4 regions of the Streptomyces sp. NPDC013455 genome follow, and region 1 is predicted to be linked to each of the others. Evidence: riboswitches for the same ligand, from Rfam matches in the RefSeq annotation. Region 1 holds a riboswitch; each other region holds the start of a gene.
The links. A riboswitch is a leader RNA that binds a small molecule or an ion and turns the genes downstream of it on or off. The one in region 1 is predicted to bind cyclic di-AMP.

Region 2: it holds a riboswitch for cyclic di-AMP, as region 1 does, so the genes downstream of both, ABZ576_RS22110 (LysM peptidoglycan-binding domain-containing M23 family metallopeptidase) here and ABZ576_RS17695 (transglycosylase SLT domain-containing protein) in region 1, are expected to answer to the same signal.
Region 3: it holds a riboswitch for cyclic di-AMP, as region 1 does, so the genes downstream of both, ABZ576_RS18540 (NlpC/P60 family protein) here and ABZ576_RS17695 (transglycosylase SLT domain-containing protein) in region 1, are expected to answer to the same signal.
Region 4: it holds a riboswitch for cyclic di-AMP, as region 1 does, so the genes downstream of both, ABZ576_RS29220 (M23 family metallopeptidase) here and ABZ576_RS17695 (transglycosylase SLT domain-containing protein) in region 1, are expected to answer to the same signal.

The regions. Positions count from the first base shown of each region.
Region 1 covers NZ_JBEYCX010000010.1:1,127-5,430, reverse strand. Annotated here, with positions in the region: gene ABZ576_RS17705 (DUF2092 domain-containing protein) at 1-83, opposite strand, end outside; gene ABZ576_RS17700 (polyprenyl synthetase family protein) at 329-1,339, opposite strand; cyclic di-AMP (ydaO/yuaA leader) riboswitch at 1,884-2,062, shown strand; gene ABZ576_RS17695 (transglycosylase SLT domain-containing protein) at 2,067-2,552, shown strand; gene ABZ576_RS17690 (HAD family hydrolase) at 2,706-3,518, opposite strand; gene fahA (fumarylacetoacetase) at 3,843-4,304, shown strand, end outside.
Region 2 covers NZ_JBEYCX010000013.1:184,246-188,549, reverse strand. Annotated here, with positions in the region: gene ABZ576_RS22115 (alpha-galactosidase) at 1-1,225, shown strand, start outside; cyclic di-AMP (ydaO/yuaA leader) riboswitch at 1,534-1,690, shown strand; gene ABZ576_RS22110 (LysM peptidoglycan-binding domain-containing M23 family metallopeptidase) at 1,696-2,658, shown strand; gene ABZ576_RS22105 (SGNH/GDSL hydrolase family protein) at 2,879-3,664, shown strand; gene ABZ576_RS22100 (TetR/AcrR family transcriptional regulator) at 3,833-4,304, opposite strand, start outside.
Region 3 covers NZ_JBEYCX010000010.1:169,934-174,237, reverse strand. Annotated here, with positions in the region: gene pcrA (DNA helicase PcrA) at 1-1,765, opposite strand, end outside; cyclic di-AMP (ydaO/yuaA leader) riboswitch at 2,029-2,198, shown strand; gene ABZ576_RS18540 (NlpC/P60 family protein) at 2,207-3,577, shown strand; gene ABZ576_RS18535 (hypothetical protein) at 3,594-3,947, opposite strand.
Region 4 covers NZ_JBEYCX010000023.1:21,075-25,378, reverse strand. Annotated here, with positions in the region: gene ABZ576_RS29235 (MarR family transcriptional regulator) at 1-361, opposite strand, end outside; gene ABZ576_RS29230 (dihydrofolate reductase family protein) at 455-1,588, shown strand; tRNA gene ABZ576_RS29225 (tRNA-Met) at 1,637-1,710, opposite strand; cyclic di-AMP (ydaO/yuaA leader) riboswitch at 2,010-2,178, shown strand; gene ABZ576_RS29220 (M23 family metallopeptidase) at 2,186-3,256, shown strand; gene ABZ576_RS29215 (aldo/keto reductase) at 3,323-4,267, shown strand.

The DNA.
Region 1 (4,304 bases):
TACCGGGCGGCCTTACGCCGGCCGGAGCGCGGGGCTGCGTCCCGCGCGGCGTCCACTGCGTCGTCGGATTCGTACGGTGCCATGTGTGCCTTACCTCCGTCGTCGGCGGCGGCTGTCCTCACGCTGGTCCACCTGTGCCGCCATTCTCACCCGAATCGGTGAGGAGTGGTGGTGTCCGTGGTTCCCATCTGACCAAATCGGCCGTGAGCAAGCGTCAGACCTCGGAGCCAACTGCGGGTACGCCTGCGGTATGACACACAGGGGCGTTTTCTCCTCCGACCCGTAGGGGTCGTACCGGATGGCACCGCCGTAAGGGGGTACGGCCGGGTCAGCCGGCGCGGTGCACCACCGCGTCGCACAGCTCCGTCAGGGCCGCCTTGGCGTCGCACTCGGGCAGCGGGGCCAGCGCGGAGCGCGCCTCCTCCGCGTACCGGATGGTGTCCCGGCGGGCCTGCTCCAGCGCGGGGTGGGCGCGCAGCGCGGTCAGCGCCTCGGCGTGCCGGGCGTCGTCGCTGAGGTCGGAGTCCAGCAGCTCGCACAGTGCGATGTCCTCGGCCAGCCCGAGCCGGGCGGCCCGCTCGCGCAGCCGGAGCACCGGCAGGGTCGCGATGCCCTCGCGCAGGTCGGTGCCCGGGGTCTTGCCGGACTCGTGGGAGTCGGAGGCGATGTCCAGGACGTCGTCGGCGAGCTGGAAGGCGACCCCGAGGCGTTCGCCGTACTGGGTGAGCACGTCGACGACCGTCTCGTCGGCGCCGGACATCATCGCGCCGAACCGGCACGACACCGCCACCAGGGAGCCCGTCTTGCCGCCGAGCACGTCGAGGTAGTGCTCGACCGGGTCGCGCCCGTCCGAGGGGCCCGCGGTCTCCAGGATCTGGCCGGTAACCAGCCGCTCGAAGGCGAGGGCCTGTACCCGGACCGCCTCGGGGCCGAGGTCGGCGAGGATCTGGGAGGCGCGGGCGAAGAGGAAGTCGCCGGTGAGGACCGCTACGGAATTGCCCCAGCGGGTGTTGGCGCTCTCCACGCCCCGTCGCACGGCGGCCTCGTCCATGACGTCGTCGTGGTACAGCGTGGCCAGGTGGGTCAGCTCCACGACCACGGCCGACGGCACGACACCCGGCGCGTAGGGGTCGCCGAACTGGGCCGCGAGCATCACGAGCAGCGGGCGGAACCGCTTCCCTCCGGCCCGCACCAAGTGCTGCGCGGCCTCCGTGATGAACGGCACCTCGCTCTTGGTGGCCTCGAGCAAGCCTTCCTCGACAGCCGTCAATCCGGCCTGGACATCGGCTTCCAGAGCCTGGTCCCGCACGCTCAGCCCGAACGGCCCGACGACGGTCACGAGGGGTCTCCTGTCTGCTGGTGTCTGCTGGCGATTACACGGTTTGTCGATAGGTCGCTGCCATCACTCAAGTCAGCGTATCCGGTCCTGTTTCGATCACCGATAGCGCCCACCGGTCCAGCCCGGGCGGTATCAGATCATGACCGGCATGGTTTCGATCGGATGGTAATAACGGACATTTATCTGCTTAATCCCAATGCGGACACTCTGCCGGAACCTCCGCGCACCTCTCCCCGAGTTCCGCATCACCCCGACTTCAGGCGTTAATCCCTCTCATCCGCCTAATCCTGCATGTCTGTTTTGCAGCAGTTTGCCATTTCGTGAATTGGGTCACGCGCCCCCGCCTGGCACCCCCCTGCCGGAACGCCTCCTTCCCCTTGTACCGCCGGGGAGTTGGAGGTTGGCGACCGCAAAGGATCAAGTACCCCATACGGCGTCGATCAAGGTCAAATGGCACGTTGCATGAATCGGGTACTTGTTCCCGACATGTGCTCTCGCATACGTTCCGGGCCGTCGGGCGGACGCCTAATCCTGCCGCCGCCCGCATTACCCATCGACGAACTCATTCGTACGGCAGGAGCGGGGGACCCAGGTAAGCCGCCGGGCCGGACGGCACACGCCGACCGGCACGGCTCGGGGTGAAGCCGTGCCTCCTCCAGGGCGCGGCCGGGCGCCTCCCCGCCCGAACCCGACAGCTCACCTCGCAGGCGTCGGAGAGGAACCCCCCATGTCTGCTGCCGCTCAGCCCCGCCGCACCCGGAACAGCCGCCTCGTCCGTACCCTCGCCGTCGCCGGTGCCTGCGTCGCCACCGTCGCCCTGCCGCTCGTCGGCGCCACCAGCGCCTCCGCGGCCTCCGGCACCACGACGGCCGCCACCACGCTCGCCGGGTACCCGAACAACCTGGACGGCTGGATCCGCGAGTCGCTCGCGATCATGGCGGAGAAGGACATCCCGGGCACCTACAACGGCATCTACCGCAACATCATCCGCGAGTCCTCGGGCAACCCGAACGCCATCAACCTGTGGGACTCCAACGCCGCCAAGGGCATCCCGTCCAAGGGCCTGCTCCAGGTCATCGACCCGACGTTCAACGCGTACCACGTCGCCGGAACGTCGTTCAACATCTACGACCCGGTCGCGAACATCACCGCCGCCTGCAACTACGCGGCCGCACGGTACGGCTCGATCGACAACGTGTTCGGCGCGTACTGACAGCCGGCGGACCGGCGTGCCGACGGGACGGCGTGGGCACGCCGGCCGGCCGGTGGAGGCCGTTGACCGGCCGCCGATCGACGGCTGCTGATCAGCCGGTCAGCCGCCGGTCAGCCGGTCAGTCGTCGGTCAGCCGGTCAGCCGGTCAGCCGGTCAGCCGGTCGGGAACAGTCTTTCGAGGACGACGGCGATGCCGTCGTCCTCGTTCGACGAGGTGATCTCGTCGGCCACCGCCTTCAGTTCGGGGTGGGCGTTGGCCATGGCGACACCGCGGCCGGCCCACGCGAACATCGGGATGTCGTTGGGCATGTCACCGAAGGCGAGGGCCCGCTCGGCGGCGATCCCCAGCCGCTCGGCGGCCAGCGCCAGCCCGGTCGCCTTCGTCACCCCGCTCGGCTGGAGCTCCACGGTGCCCGGCCCCGACATGGTGACCGTGGCCAGCCGGCCCACCGCCGCGCGGGCCACGGCCGCCAACGCGTCGTCGGACAGCTCGGCGTGCCGCAACAGCACCTTGCTGATCGGCTCGCACCACAGGTCGTCCCGCCGGCCGACGCGCACCGCGGGCAGCGTCGGATGGGGCATCCGGTAGCCGGGCTCGATGAGCGTGAGCCCGTCCACACCGTCCTGGTCGACCGCCGCGTAGACCTGCCCCACCTCCGCCTCGATCTTGCCGAGCGCGGTCTCGGCCAGCTCCCGGTCCAGCCGGACCGACCACAGCAGGCGGTCCTCCCCGGCGTCGTAGACCTGGGCTCCCTGCCCGCACACCGCGAGCCCCGTGCAGCCGAGGGCACCGAGCAGGGGCCGTACCCGCGGGGCCGGGCGGCCCGTCACCACCAGGTGCCGGGCACCGGCCCGCGCCGCCCTCGCGAGCGCGGCGAGCGACCGGTCGGAGACGGTGTCGTCACCGCGCAGCAGCGTCCCGTCCAGGTCGGTGGCGATCAGTGCGTACGCGGGGGTGGGTGCCATGATCAGAGAATACGGACACGGCGCACCGCCGACTCACCTGTCGTTACGGCCACTTGCGCACCGCGGGGCCGCAAGTGGCGTACCGGGAAGGCGTACTGGCGGTGACCGGGGTCCGCGCGGCGGCCTCTTCCCGCGCCGGCCCGCGGCCCGGAGAGACAGGGCGCGGGTCCCGGGCGGGTGCCGGACTCTTCAGACACTGTGCGAGCAACGTTTCGAGCAGATCGTGAGGCACTGCCCAAGACACGCGGGTCGGCCGTAACGTGTGGCGCGACCACATGGAACGCATCGCCATGCACGACCCGGATGAGAGTGAGGCAGCACCACATGCCCCCCTTCGACGTCCCCGAGGGTGACCCCTTCGGTCCGCACAACCTTCCCTACGGCGTGTTCTCGCCCTCCGGCAGCACGGAGCGGAGGGTCGGTGTCCGGCTCGGGAACCACGTCCTCGACGCGGGCGCCACGGCCGCGGCGCTCGGTTCGCCCCACCACGCGCTGCTCGCCCGTCCCACCCTCAACCCGCTGCTGGCCGCCGGCCGCGCCACCTGGTCGGACGTACGACGCGCCGTCGCCTCCTGGGTCACCGACCCCGCGCACCGCGCGACGGTCGAGCCACTGTTCCACCCCCTGTCCGAGGTGACCCTGCACCTGCCCTTCGAGGTGGCGGACTACGTCGACTTCTACGCCTCGGAGAACCACGCCCGCAACGTCGGCCAGATCTTCCGCCCCGACGCCGAGGACTCCCTCACCCCCAACTGGAAGCACCTCCCGATCGGTTACCACGGCCGC
Region 2 (4,304 bases), on a different contig from region 1:
CCAGCGCGCGTACGTCGTCCCGGACGCGGAACGGGACCGGCCCGTGCTGTTCAACTCCTGGGAGGCGACGTACTTCGACATCTCCGAGGAACGGCAGGCCGCCCTCGCCCGCCGGGCCGCCGGGATCGGTGTGGAGCTGTTCGTGGTGGACGACGGCTGGTTCGGCGCCCGCACCAGCGACCGCGCCGGCCTCGGTGACTGGACACCCAACCCCGACCGCTTCCCGCACGGGCTGCGGCCCCTCGCCGACCAGGTGCACGGCCTCGGCATGCGGTTCGGCATCTGGGTGGAGCCCGAGATGGTCAACCCGGACAGCGACCTGTACCGCGCCCATCCCGACTGGGTACAGCACCAACCGGGACGAAAGCGGACGGAGATGCGCAATCAGCTCGTCCTCAACCTCGCACGCGAGGACGTGCGGGAGTACCTCTGGGAGCAGTTGGACACCCTGCTCTCCAGCGCCCCGATCGACTATGTGAAGTGGGACTTCAACCGCTGCTTCACCGACGCCGGCTGGCCCGGCGAACCGTACCCGCAGCGCCTGTGGGTGGACCACGTCCGCGCCCTGTACGCCCTGCTGGACCGGCTGCGCGCCGCGCACCCGCAGGTCGCCTTCGAGTCCTGCTCGGGCGGTGGCGGCCGGATCGACCTCGGGATGATGAGCCGCACCGACCAGGTGTGGACCTCCGACAACACCGACCCGCTGGACCGGCTCGCCGTCCAGCACGGCTTCTCGCAAGTCCACCCCGCGCGCGTGATGGCCGCCTGGGTCACCGACAGCCCGAACAGCCAGCTCAACGGCCGGATCAGCACGCTGCGCTTCCGCTTCGTCAGCGCGATGGCGGGCGTCCTCGGCATCGGCGGTGACCTCACCCGGTGGACGGACGAGGAGCTGTCCGAGGCCCGGCGGTGGGTGGAGCTCTACAAGGAGATCCGTCCGGTCGTGCAGCGCGGGGAGCTGTACCGGCTGCGGCCCCCGGCGGGCGGCCTCAGCGCCGTGCAGTACGTGCGGGGGGAGGAGGCCGTGGTCCTCGCCTGGCTGGAGGCGCAGCGCTACGGCGAGCCGGCGCCGGCGCTGCGGCTGCGCGGGCTCGATCCGACGGCGTCGTACGAATGCCGCGAAACGGGCGAAGTGCACTGCGGTGCGGTGCTCCTGCACCACGGGCTGCGCACGGAGCTCAAGGGATACCTGGATGCGACGGTTCTCCGCCTGCGCCGCATCTGAGTCGTCTGTCCCAATTGCTGACTTCGCCCCAACTGGGCCTGAAAAAGGGAACCCTGGCGAGAGGTCGCGTGAGCAGCGTCATATCCGTGGCCGAGCGTTACCAGTCATGTCCACGTAATAAACGTGCCGTAAAGCGGAATTGGCAGGACGCGCGGTGCGGAATGCACGCTGAGTGACAGCGATTACCCGGATCCGATCACCCGAAACCCGAACAACGGGAACCGGCTGCTTGTTTCCGTACGACTCGCTCGCTTACGTTCGCCACCAATCCGGACGGAACGCCGAATCCTGCCGCCGCCCGGAGTCCCCACACCCATGACCCGTGTCCGGCAGGAGCGGGGGACCCACCAGGTACGACTGCCTGTCCCGGTCTCCGTGACAGGCCAGGGGTGCAGCCGTGCACGCACGGCCGGGCAGCTCCAGCCCGAACCCGACAGCTGACCTCGCAGGCGCCGGAGAGGAACAGCGCCATGCCCGCGAAGGGTAAGCACCGACGTCCCAAGACCCCGCGTTTCTCCCGCTCCATCGCCGTCGCCGGCACCGGCGGCGCCGCCCTGGCCCTGCCGCTTCTCGGGGCCACCGGAGCGCACGCGGCCACCCCCGCGCAGCCCGTCCCCGGCAAGGCCGTGCAGTCCCTTCCCGGCACGGCGAAGAAGGCCCCGGCGCAGACGGGTTCCACGGTGCGCACCTACACCGTGAAGTCCGGCGACTGCCTCGCGGCCATCGCCGACCAGCAGCACGTCGGCGGTGGCTGGCACCGCCTCTACGACGACAACCGGCAGGCCATCGGCGACGATCCCGCGCTGATCCACCCGGGTCTGAAGCTCACGCTCGGCGGGAAGGCCGCACCGTCCGGCACCGGATCCGCCGCCCCGAAGCCTCCGGCCGCCCCCAAGGCCCCCGCGGCCAAGTCCTCCCCGGCCCCCGAGTCCTCGCCGGCCCCCGAGTCCTCGCCGGCCCCCGAGTCCTCGCCGGCCCCCAAGGCCCCGGCCGCCAAGCCTGCCGCCGCCGAGACCGCCACGACCGGCTACACCCTCCCGGTGGCCGGCGCCGGCGTCGGCACCGCCTACCGCGTGGCCGGCAGCATGTGGTCCAGCGGCTACCACACCGGCGTCGACTTCGTCGTACCGACCGGCACCCCCCTCAAGGCCGTCGCCGCGGGCACCGTCGTCTCCGCCGGCTGGGGCGGCGCGTACGGCAACCAGGTCGTCCTCAAGCTGAACGACGGCCACTACGCCCAGTACGCCCACCTCTCCCAGCTCTCCGTCTCGGCCGGCCAGACCGTGACCGCGGGCCAGCAGGTCGGCCTGTCCGGCGCCACCGGCAACGTGACCGGCCCGCACCTGCACTTCGAGATCCGCACCACGCCCGACTACGGCTCCGACATCGACCCGGTGGACTACCTCCGCCGGCACGGCGTCTCCGTCGGCTGACGGCCCCCGCTGCACCACCTGCCTGACACGCCTCCGAAGGCCGGACCCCGATCCCCGGGTCCGGCCTTCGGTGTACCGGCAGGCGTATTCCTGGATTGCAAATTCTTTAAGAGTGTCTCATCTCACCGTTCGTCAACCCCGTCCTACGGTCGCGTAAGTCACATCCGAAGGTGAATCATGGTCCGCTGTGGCAGACGATTCGAAGAATGACAACAGATCAGTGATCGGGTCGTACGTGGCGGTGGGGGACAGCTTCACCGAGGGCGTCGGCGACCCCGGGCCCGACGGGGCGTTCGTGGGCTGGGCCGACCGGTTCGCCGTACTGCTCGCCGACCGCCGCCCCGAAGGCGACTTCCGATACACCAACCTCGCCGTGCGCGGGAAGCTGCTCGACCAGATCATGGCCGACCAGCTCCCGCAGGCGGTCGACCTGGCCCCCGACCTCGTGTCCTTCTGCGCGGGCGGCAACGACATCATCCGCCCGGGCACCGACCCCGACGAGGTGGCCGAACGCTTCGAGCGCGCCGTGGCCCGGCTGGCCGAGGCCGCGGGCACGGTGATGGTGACGACCGGCTTCGACACCCGCGGTGTCCCCCTCCTCAAGCACCTGCGCGGCAAGATCGCCACTTACAACGGGCACGTCCGTGCCATCGCCGACCGGTACGGCTGCCCCGTGCTCGACCTGTGGTCCCTCAAGTCCGTGCAGGACCGCAGGGCCTGGGACAGCGACCGGCTGCACCTCTCGCCCGAGGGGCACACGCGCGTGGCGCTGCGGGCCGGGCAGGTCCTCGGCCTGGACGTCCCGGCCGACCCGGAGCAGCCGTGGCCCCCGCTGCCGCCCCGGGGCACCCTGGAGGTCCGCCGCGACGACGTCCAGTGGGCCCGCGAGTACCTCGTCCCGTGGATCGGGCGGCGGCTGCGTGGCGAGTCCTCCGGGGACCACGTGACCGCGAAGGGCACGCTGTCGCCGGACGACATCAAGATGCGGATCGCCTCCGTGGCCTGACCCACCCGGCCTGATCCACCCGGCCTGACCCCGTCGGCCTGACCCCGTCGGTCTGACGCCGTCGGTCTGACGCCGTCGGCGTGACGGAGCGGCTGACTCGGTCGGCTTGATCGCGCCCGCACCCCGGACCGCGCATACACGCCCGGTCCGGGGCGCACGCGTGCCTGCTCACCGCTCCCGCTCGGTCAACGCCTCCCGGCTCAGGCCCAGTTCCCGGGCGAGGGCGTCGTCCACCCACTCCTGCGCCCGGGACCGCGGCACCGCGCCCGGGTACGAGATGAGCTGCACCGCGAGCCCGTCCAGCAGCGCGGTCAGCCGCAGCGCCGCACCCGACGGGTCCGCGCACCCGAACTCGCCGGCCGCCACGCCCTCGGCGATGACCTCCGCGATCGCCGCCTTCCACTGCGTGTCCAGCTCCCGCCCGACCTCCCGCAGGGCGGGCTCGCGCAGGGCCACGGCCCAGCCCTCGATCCACAGCCGCCAGCCCTTGGCCGGCCCGGTCGGCGCGTACCAGCGCACCGCGGCCCGCAACCGGCGCAGCGCGGTGGTCCGCCGCCCCAACACCCTGCGCAGATGCGTGAGGTCGCCCTCCGCCGCGTACGCGAAAGCGGCGGCGACCAGCTTCTCCTTCGTCGAGAAG
Region 3 (4,304 bases), 170 kb from region 1:
GGGTCTCGTCCTGCGGGTCCGTGGACGCCTGCAACTCGGCCAGGTAGCCGGTGCGTTCGAGGACCGCTTCGAGGACGGTGGCCGGTCCGGCACCGGACTCCACGATCGTGCGCAGGTCCTCCATCAGCGTGTTGAACCGCTTGACCGCGTTGGTGGAGCGCGCCGCCATGCCGTACGCCTCGTCCACGCGCTTCAGGGCCTGCGGGAAGCCGATCTTCTCGCGCTGGGCGAGGGCGTCGATCATCGCCTCCGCGCGCTCGCCGATGCCGCGCTTGGGCACGTTGAGGATGCGGCGCAGCGGCACCGAGTCCTCGGGGTTGGCGAGGACCCGCAGGTAGGCGAGGACGTCCCGGACCTCTTTGCGCTCGTAGAAGCGGACACCGCCGACGACCTTGTAGGGCAGGCCGACGCGGATGAAGACCTCTTCGAAGACACGGGACTGGGCGTTGGTGCGGTAGAAGACGGCGACGTCCCCCGCGCGTGCCTTGCCGGCGTCGACCAGGCGGTCTATCTCGTCGGCGACGAACTGGGCTTCGTCGTGCTCGGTGTCGGCGACGTACCCGATGATCCCGGCGCCCTGGCCGGCGTTGGTCCACAGGTTCTTCGGGCGGCGGGACTCGTTGCGCTCGATGACCGCGTTGGCGGCCGACAGAATGGTCTGCGTGGAGCGGTAGTTCTGCTCCAGCAGGATCGTCGTCGCGTCGGGGTAGTCCTCCTCGAACTGGAGGATGTTGCGGATCGTCGCGCCCCGGAAGGCGTAGATCGACTGGTCCGCGTCGCCCACGACACAGAGTTCGGCGGGCGGGAGGTCGTCTACGCCGGGCGGGGTGCCGGCGTCCCCGGCGGTGCGCTCGCCCGTCCCGACCAGCTCGCGGACGAGGGCGTACTGGGCGTGGTTGGTGTCCTGGTACTCGTCGACCAGGACGTGCCGGAAGCGGCGGCGGTAGTGCTCGGCGACGTCCGGGAAGGCGCGCAGCAGGTTGACCGTCGTCATGATCAGGTCGTCGAAGTCCAGCGCGTTCGCCTCGCGCAGCCGCGACTGGTACAGCGCGTAGGCCTGGGCGAGGGTCTTCTCGAAGCCGTCGGCGGCCTGGGCGGCGAAGTCCTCCTCGTCGATCAGCTCGTTCTTCAGGTTGCTGATCTTGGCGCTGAAGGACTTGGGCGGGAAGCGCTTGGGGTCGAGGTCCAGGTCACGGCAGACCAGGGCCATCAGGCGCTTGCTGTCGGCGGCGTCGTAGATCGAGAACGACGACGTGAAGCCCAGCTTCTTCGACTCGCGGCGCAGGATCCGCACGCACGCGCTGTGGAAGGTCATCACCCACATCGCGTTGGCGCGCGGGCCGACGAGCTGCTCGACACGCTCCTTCATCTCGCCCGCGGCCTTGTTGGTGAAGGTGATCGCGAGGATCTGGCCCGGGTGCACGTTCCGCTCGGCGAGCAGGTGGGCGATGCGGTGGGTGAGCACGCGGGTCTTGCCGGAGCCGGCGCCCGCGACGATGAGCAGCGGGGAGCCGGCGTGCACGACCGCGGCGCGCTGGTTGTCGTTAAGCCCCTCCAGGAGCGCCGCCGCATCGATCACCGGGCGCGGGGCACCGTCCCGGTAGTACGCGTCCCTGTCCGGCGGTACGTCGAACTTCCCGCCGAACAGATCGTCCGGAAGCGGCTCCGGAGCGTGATCGTCCTCGGGCGGCGGCGGGGGCTCCTCCTCGCGCCCGCGAGGGGGCTGGAGGTCCGCCAGGAAGCTGTCGTCAAAGAGGCTGCTCATCGCTCTCCGAGTCTAGGGCGCCCCACCGACAACCGGTCGCCGTCCCCGGAACATGACCGGTTTCCGGAGGAGTCGATCTCTACGCCGGCCCCGCCCCGCCCTTTGCTCACGCAATGGAAGCAGCCGGTGACGCGGTCGTGAAACCTCTGACAGGTCACGGAAATGTATCGGACATACTGCGCACCAACCTTCACAGAAGACACACGAGTTGGCTAGGTTGCCGTCAGGCCGCACGACCCCCTACCGGCGAACGTCGCCGGGCCGCGCGGCCTCCGCCGAGTCCGGCGCGCCCCGCACGGTGCCCGGAGCCGGGGACCCACCGATCCTGGGGTGAATCGGCCGACTCCCGCCCGGGACGACGCCGTAGGGCAACCCTTCCAAGCAGCCGCCCGAACCCGACAGCTAACCCGGTAGGCGGCAGCACGGAAGGAGTCGCCCCTCTTGGCGTCGCACCGCAAGCCGCGCCCCGGCGGTACTCAGACAGCGGGCATCCGCACCCCCGCCCTCGCCACCGCCGCGCTCACCTCCGTGGCCATGCTCTCCCAGAGCTCCGAGGCCACCTACGCGGCCGGTCACGGCAAGCCGAGCGCCGAGGAGGTCGAGCGGAAGATCGACGACCTCTACCGCCGGGCGGAGTCGGGGGCCGGGACATCCGGCACGGGCAAGGAACGAATCGTCCGGGGCGACCGGGCGGAGCGCGCCGGGTGGACCGAGCGAGCGGAGCGCACCGGGAAAGCCGAGCGCACCGGGGGGACCGGGCGGGAGGAACCGGCCGAGGCCCCGCGGCGACGCGCGGACAGTCTCCAGCGGCTCCGCGACGAGGTCGCCCGGCGCGCGGCCAGGACCCGCGCCCTTCCCGCACAGCGCGGCACCACCCCCGGCGACAGGACCCCGGGCGACAGGACCCCGGCCCAGCGCGGCGCGGCCCCGGCCCAGCGCGGCGCGGCCCCGGCCCGGCACGGGGCCGCCCCGGACTCCGCCGTGGCGGGCACCGCCGTCGCAAGCACCGCCGTCGCAAGCACCGCCGTGGCGGGCAGCCGGGCCGAGGTTCCTGCGAGCGGCCCGAAGGCGGCCAAGGCGGCCGTGCAGAAGAAGCTCGCCCACGCGCGCGTGCTGGTGTCACGGCGGACCACCCGGGCGACGCCGCCGACCGGCCACATGTCGCAGCCGGCCGACCAGGCGCCGCAGGGGCCCGACCACGTGTCGCGGGGGCCCGCCCAGGTGCCACAGCGGACCGGGCAGGTGCCGCAGTGGACCGGGCAGGTGTCGCAGCGGACCGGGCAGGGCATCGCCACGCCGCCCATGCCGTCCAGGCCACCCGTGCCGTCCGTGCCGCCGGCCTCGTCCGCGCCGTCCGTGTCCCCTGCCTCGCCCGCGCCGTCCGTGCCGCCCGCCTCGTCCGCGCCGTCCGTGTCCCCTGCCTCGCCTGCGCCGTCCGTGCCGTCCGGTGGGCACGCGACCAAGGCCAGGGAGGCCGTCGCCTTCGCGCGCGCCCAGCTCGGCAAGCCGTGCGTGTGGGGCGCCGCCGGTCCCGGGTCCTATGACTGCTCGGGCCTCACCCAGGCGGCCTGGAAGTCCGCCGGCGTCACCCTGCCGCGCACCGCGCGCGAACAGGCCGCCGCCGGCACCCCGGTCCCGCCGGCCGAGGCCCGCCCCGGCGACCTCGTGTTCTTCGACGACGTGAGCCATGTCGGACTCTGCACGGGCGACGGCATGATGGTCCACGCCCCGAGGCCGGGTGACTACGTCCGCGAGGAGCCGGTCTCCGGCGTCGGCCGGCCGGCCGTCCACAGCGTGGTCCGGCCGGGGTGACCCGGAGCGCCGGGGATCAGGTCCACAGGACGGCGATGAAGACGTTGGCGGTGGTCAGCAGGCCGACCAGCCCGAAGAGGCCCTTGTCGACCCGTTCCTCGTCGCGCTTGACGTAGACCAGGCCGAGGATCACGATCAGCAGCGCCAGCTTCACGCCGATCTTGATGTTGTTCACGTGCTGGTCGTCGGCCTGGTTGAGACCGACCAGGGCCACGCCGGTGACCAGCATGGTGAGAGCGCCGTGCAGCATCCCGGGCACGAACCGGGCGGTGCCCTGGCCCATCGCCTTCATCTGGGTGAGGAAACCGCCGAGCAGTGCGGCGATGCCGACGATGTGCAGGCCGACGAAGAGATGGATGAGTACGTCCATGGGGCCGGAGCCTAGCCAGGGCGCTCCGGCCCTCCCGCGACCGGGCCCTCCGACGGCCGTGCGGTGCTTGCATATATGCGCTCCATAGCATCCCTCGGTCACCGCGTGTGCACTTCCCGGACTTCGGTCACTACGCTGCGTAAAGATTGCGACTCCGCCCCGCCGGCTCGGTCACATGCGGTCACATATGGGTCCGTCAAGGCCAGTTCCGTACAGGGCGTTACCCACTTGTCACGGTACGTCCTAGCCTCCTCGCCCAGGTGACCGGCTCCCCACCGCCGCCCGACCAGGGAGGCAGTCGGCCACCACCTCCGAGAGAGGCCCGGCGGCGGCCCGGTCCCCCTGTGCGGGCCGCCG
Region 4 (4,304 bases), on a different contig from region 1:
CCGTCTCGACGTGCCCGGGTGCCGTACGCTCCAGTACGGCCGTCCCCTCCTCCGTCAGCACCGCGAACGAGCCGCGCTTGTCCTGGCGGCAGTTCTCCCGGCGCACCAGGCCGTCCCGCTCCAGCCGGGTCACCGCGTACGTCAGCCGGCTGCGGGTGATCTTCAGCGTCTCGGCGAGGCCGGTCATGCGCAGCCGCCGGCCGGGGGCCTCGGAGAGGTTGGCCAGCACCGAGTAGAACAGGTGCGGCATGCCGCCCTCCTGCTGGAGCTGCCGGTCGATCGCGTCCTCCAGGAGGCGGGAGGCGGCGATGTAGGCGCGCCAGGCGCGCTGCTCCTCGGAGGTGAGCCAGCGGGTCGTCATGCCGCCAGTGTAAGTTTGCTTCAAAATTGAACCAAGCCGTCCGCCTGCCGACGGTCCACTCAGCGACCGTCCGCCTCCCCAGAGAGGGCGCCGATGCCCCTGCCGTACGTGCTGCTGTCCGCCGCCGTCTCCCTCGACGGCTATCTGGACGACACCGGCCCCGAGCGGCTGCTGCTCTCCAGCCCGGCCGACTTCGACCGGGTCGACGAGGTCCGGGCCTCCGCCGACGCCGTCCTCGTCGGCGCCGGCACCCTCCGCGCCGACAACCCGAGGCTGCTGGTCTACTCAGCCGACCGGCGCGCGGCACGCGTCGCGGCGGGCCGGCCGGAGTACCCGCTCAAGGTCACCGTCACCGCCTCCGGCGACCTCGACCCGGGCGCCCACTTCTGGCATACCGGCGGCGAGAAGCTCGTCTACACCACCGACCGGGGCGCCGAACGGGCCGCGCGGCTGCTCGGGCGCACCGCCGACGTCGTCCCGCTCGGCCCGGCCCTCGACTGGCGGGCCCTGCTGGAGCACCTGCACGACGTGCGCGGGGTCGGCCGCCTGATGGTCGAGGGCGGCGGCACGGTCCACACCCAGCTGCTCCACCAGGGCCTCGCCGACGAACTCCAGCTGGTGCTCGCCCCGCTCTTCGTGGGCGACCCCGCGGCCCCGCGCCTGTTCGGGCCCGGCCCCTACCAGGGCGGTCGCCTGCGGCTGCTCGACACCCGGCGGATCGAGGACGTCGTCCTCATGCGGTACGCGCCCACGGCCCCCGGCACCGGCCCGGCCGCCACCGCCGCCGACCGCCACTGGCTGCGCACCGCGTGCGAGCTCGCCGCGCTGTGCCCGCCCTCGGAGACGGCGTTCAGCGTCGGCGCGGTCGTGGTCGCCGCCGACGGTACGGAGCTGGCCCGCGGCCACTCCCGGGAGGGCGCCGACCCCGTGGTCCACGCGGAGGAGGCGGCGCTGGCGAAGATCGGCCGCGATGACCCGCGACTGCCGGGCGCGACCGTCTACAGCAGCCTGGAGCCCTGTGCCCGCCGTTCCTCGCGGCCCGCGCCCTGCGCCGAGCTGATCCTCGCCGCGGGCGTGCGCCGCGTGGTCACCGCCTGGCGGGAGCCGGACACCTTCGTGACGGCGGCCGACGGGGCGGGGCTGCTGCGCACCGGGGGTGCGCGGGTCGTCGTCCTGCCGGAGCTTGAGGCCCTCGCCAAGGAGCCGAACGCCCATCTGCTCGCCTGAAAAGCACTCAGGGCCGGAATCCACTGGATTCCGGCCCTGAGTCTTCAGTAGCGGGGACAGGATTTGAACCTGCGACCTCTGGGTTATGAGCCCAGCGAGCTACCGAGCTGCTCCACCCCGCGTCGTTGTGTGACCAGCATACGCCATGCGAGGGGTCCGATGCACATCGCTTCCCGCGCCCGCGCCGATCATCACGCACAGTGATCGAAGGGGTGCCGTGCGCTTCAGGTCCGGGTCACCATCAAAACCGTCGATGACTGCTGGCCTGGGGTCAACTCGCCCGTTTTGCAGGGGTCCTGGCCGGTAAGTCCGGGGTTTAAAAAGCTTAACGATCAAGTCGAACGGCTTGGAAAGTGACTGGCAGGTCTATTAACGTTCGATAACGCAGCGCGGTCGTCCCAGCCGTCACAAGAGGCGGCTCCGTGCGCACGCGCCGAATCCCGCAAGGGAGCCGGGGAACCACCACCCTGGGGTGAATCACGCGGATGCGGTCGTGAACTCACGGAGTCCACGACCGGTATACGCGCGTAGGAGACCTTCCTGCTCCGAACCCGTCAGCTAACCCGGTAGGCGGAGGAAGGAAAGGAGCACGCCTGCGTGGCGTCCAACCGGCCTGCCCCAGAAGCCCCGTTCATACCGGCCCAAGCGCCGGCCGAGACCTTCGGCTACGGCGCCTACCGCGCGGAAGAGGGTCCCTGGGAGGAGTGGAACCCCACCGAGGAGACCGTCGCCCCGGTCCGCGGCCGGCACCGCGTCGCCAAGCAGCGCGGCGGCTTCGCGCGCAGCTCCACCGTCCTCGGCGTCGGCGTGATCGCCGCGGTCGGCGCGGGCGGCATGGCCAGCGCCCAGACCGGCAAGCCGCCGGTCTCCATCTCGATGCCCGACCTGCCCTCCGTCGGCTCCCTCTTCGACGACGGCTCCGCCGACGCCCAGGCGGCCGAAACCACCACCACCGCGCTCAGCAGCCTCGGCGGGACCTCGGCCGACACCGAGCACGGCACCGACGCGGGCGAGGCGCTGCGCAACCGGATCATGGCCCAGGCCGAGCAGCAGCAGGGCCAGGCCGAGAGCAGGGCCACCGCCACCGCGCTCGCCGCCGCGGAGAAGCAGAGCGCCGCGGCCGCGGCCGCCGCCGAGAAGGAGGCCGCCGCCAAGGCCGCGGCGGCCAAGGAGAAGGCCGAGGCCGAGGCGGAGGCCGAGGCCGCGAAGGCGGAGGCCGCCGCACAGAAGGCGGCCGAGGAGAAGCGGCTGGCCGAGCTGGCCAAGCAGTACGCCCTGCCGACCTCCTCGTACACGATCACCTCGACGTTCGGTCAGGCCGGCTCCATGTGGTCCTCCGGCTACCACACCGGCCTGGACTTCGCCGCCCCCACCGGCACCCTCGTCAAGGCCGTGCACGGCGGCACGATCACCCAGGCGGGCTGGGCCGGCGCCTACGGCTACCGCACGGTCCTCACCCTCGAGGACGGCACCGAGGTGTGGTACTGCCACCAGTCCTCGATCAGTGTCTCGGTCGGCCAGAAGGTCGGTACCGGCGACGTCATCGGCCGCGTCGGCGCCACCGGCAACGTCACCGGCCCGCACCTGCACCTGGAGATCCACCCGGGCGGCCAGGCCACCGGCATCGACCCGACGGCCTGGCTGCGCGACAAGGGTCTCAACCCCTGAGCCGTCCTGCCGAAAAGGGCGCCGGTGGCGGGATGCGACGACCCGCCGCCGGCGTTGTCATGACGTATGACGTCACTTCGTAAACTCGGCTCTTCCGATCTCGAGGTCTTCCCGCTCTGCCTCGGTGGCAACGTCTTCGGCTGGACCGCCGACGAGGACACCTCCTTCGCCGTCCTGGACGCCTACGCGGCGGCCGGCGGCAACTTCATCGACACCGCCGACTCCTACTCGGCCTGGGTCGAGGGCAATGCCGGCGGCGAGTCCGAGACGATCATCGGCAAGTGGCTGGCGGCGCGCGGCAACCGCGACGACGTCGTCATCGCCACGAAGGTCAGCCAGCACCCCGACTTCCAGGGACTGTCCGCCGCGACCATCAAGGCCGCCGCCGACGCCTCCCTGCGCCGCCTGGGCACCGACCACATCGACCTCTACTACACCCACTTCGACAAGCCCGAGGTGCCGGTCGAGGAGATCATCGGCGCGCTGGACGAGCTGGTGAGGGCCGGCAAGGTCCGGCACATCGCCGCCTCCAACATCACCCCCGAGCGGCTGGCGGCGTCCCTGGACTTCTCCGACCGCGAGGGCCTCGCCCGCTACGTCGCCCTCCAGCCGCACTACAACCTGGTCTCCCGGGACACCTACGAGGGCCCGCTCCAGGACCTCGTCGCCCGCGAGGGCCTGTCCGCCGTCCCGTACTTCTCCCTGGCCTCGGGCTTCCTGACCGGCAAGTACCGCCCTGGTGCGAGCGTCGACAGCGCCCGGGCCGGCAGTGCCGCGCAGCACGCCGAGTCCCCGCGCGGCCGGAAGGTCCTGGCGGCCCTGGACGAGATCGCCGCCGCCCACGGGGCGCCGGTCGCCTCGGTCGCCCTGGCCTGGCTGGCCGCCCAGCCGACGATCGCCGCTCCGATCGCCTCGGCGCGCACGGTGGACCAGCTCCCGGCCCTGCTGGAAGTGGCGCGGCTGCGGCTGACGGAGGAGGACCTCGGCCGGCTGACCGAAGCCTCGGCCTGACCCCGGGCCGCCCTCCGGGCTCACCGTGGCCCCGGAG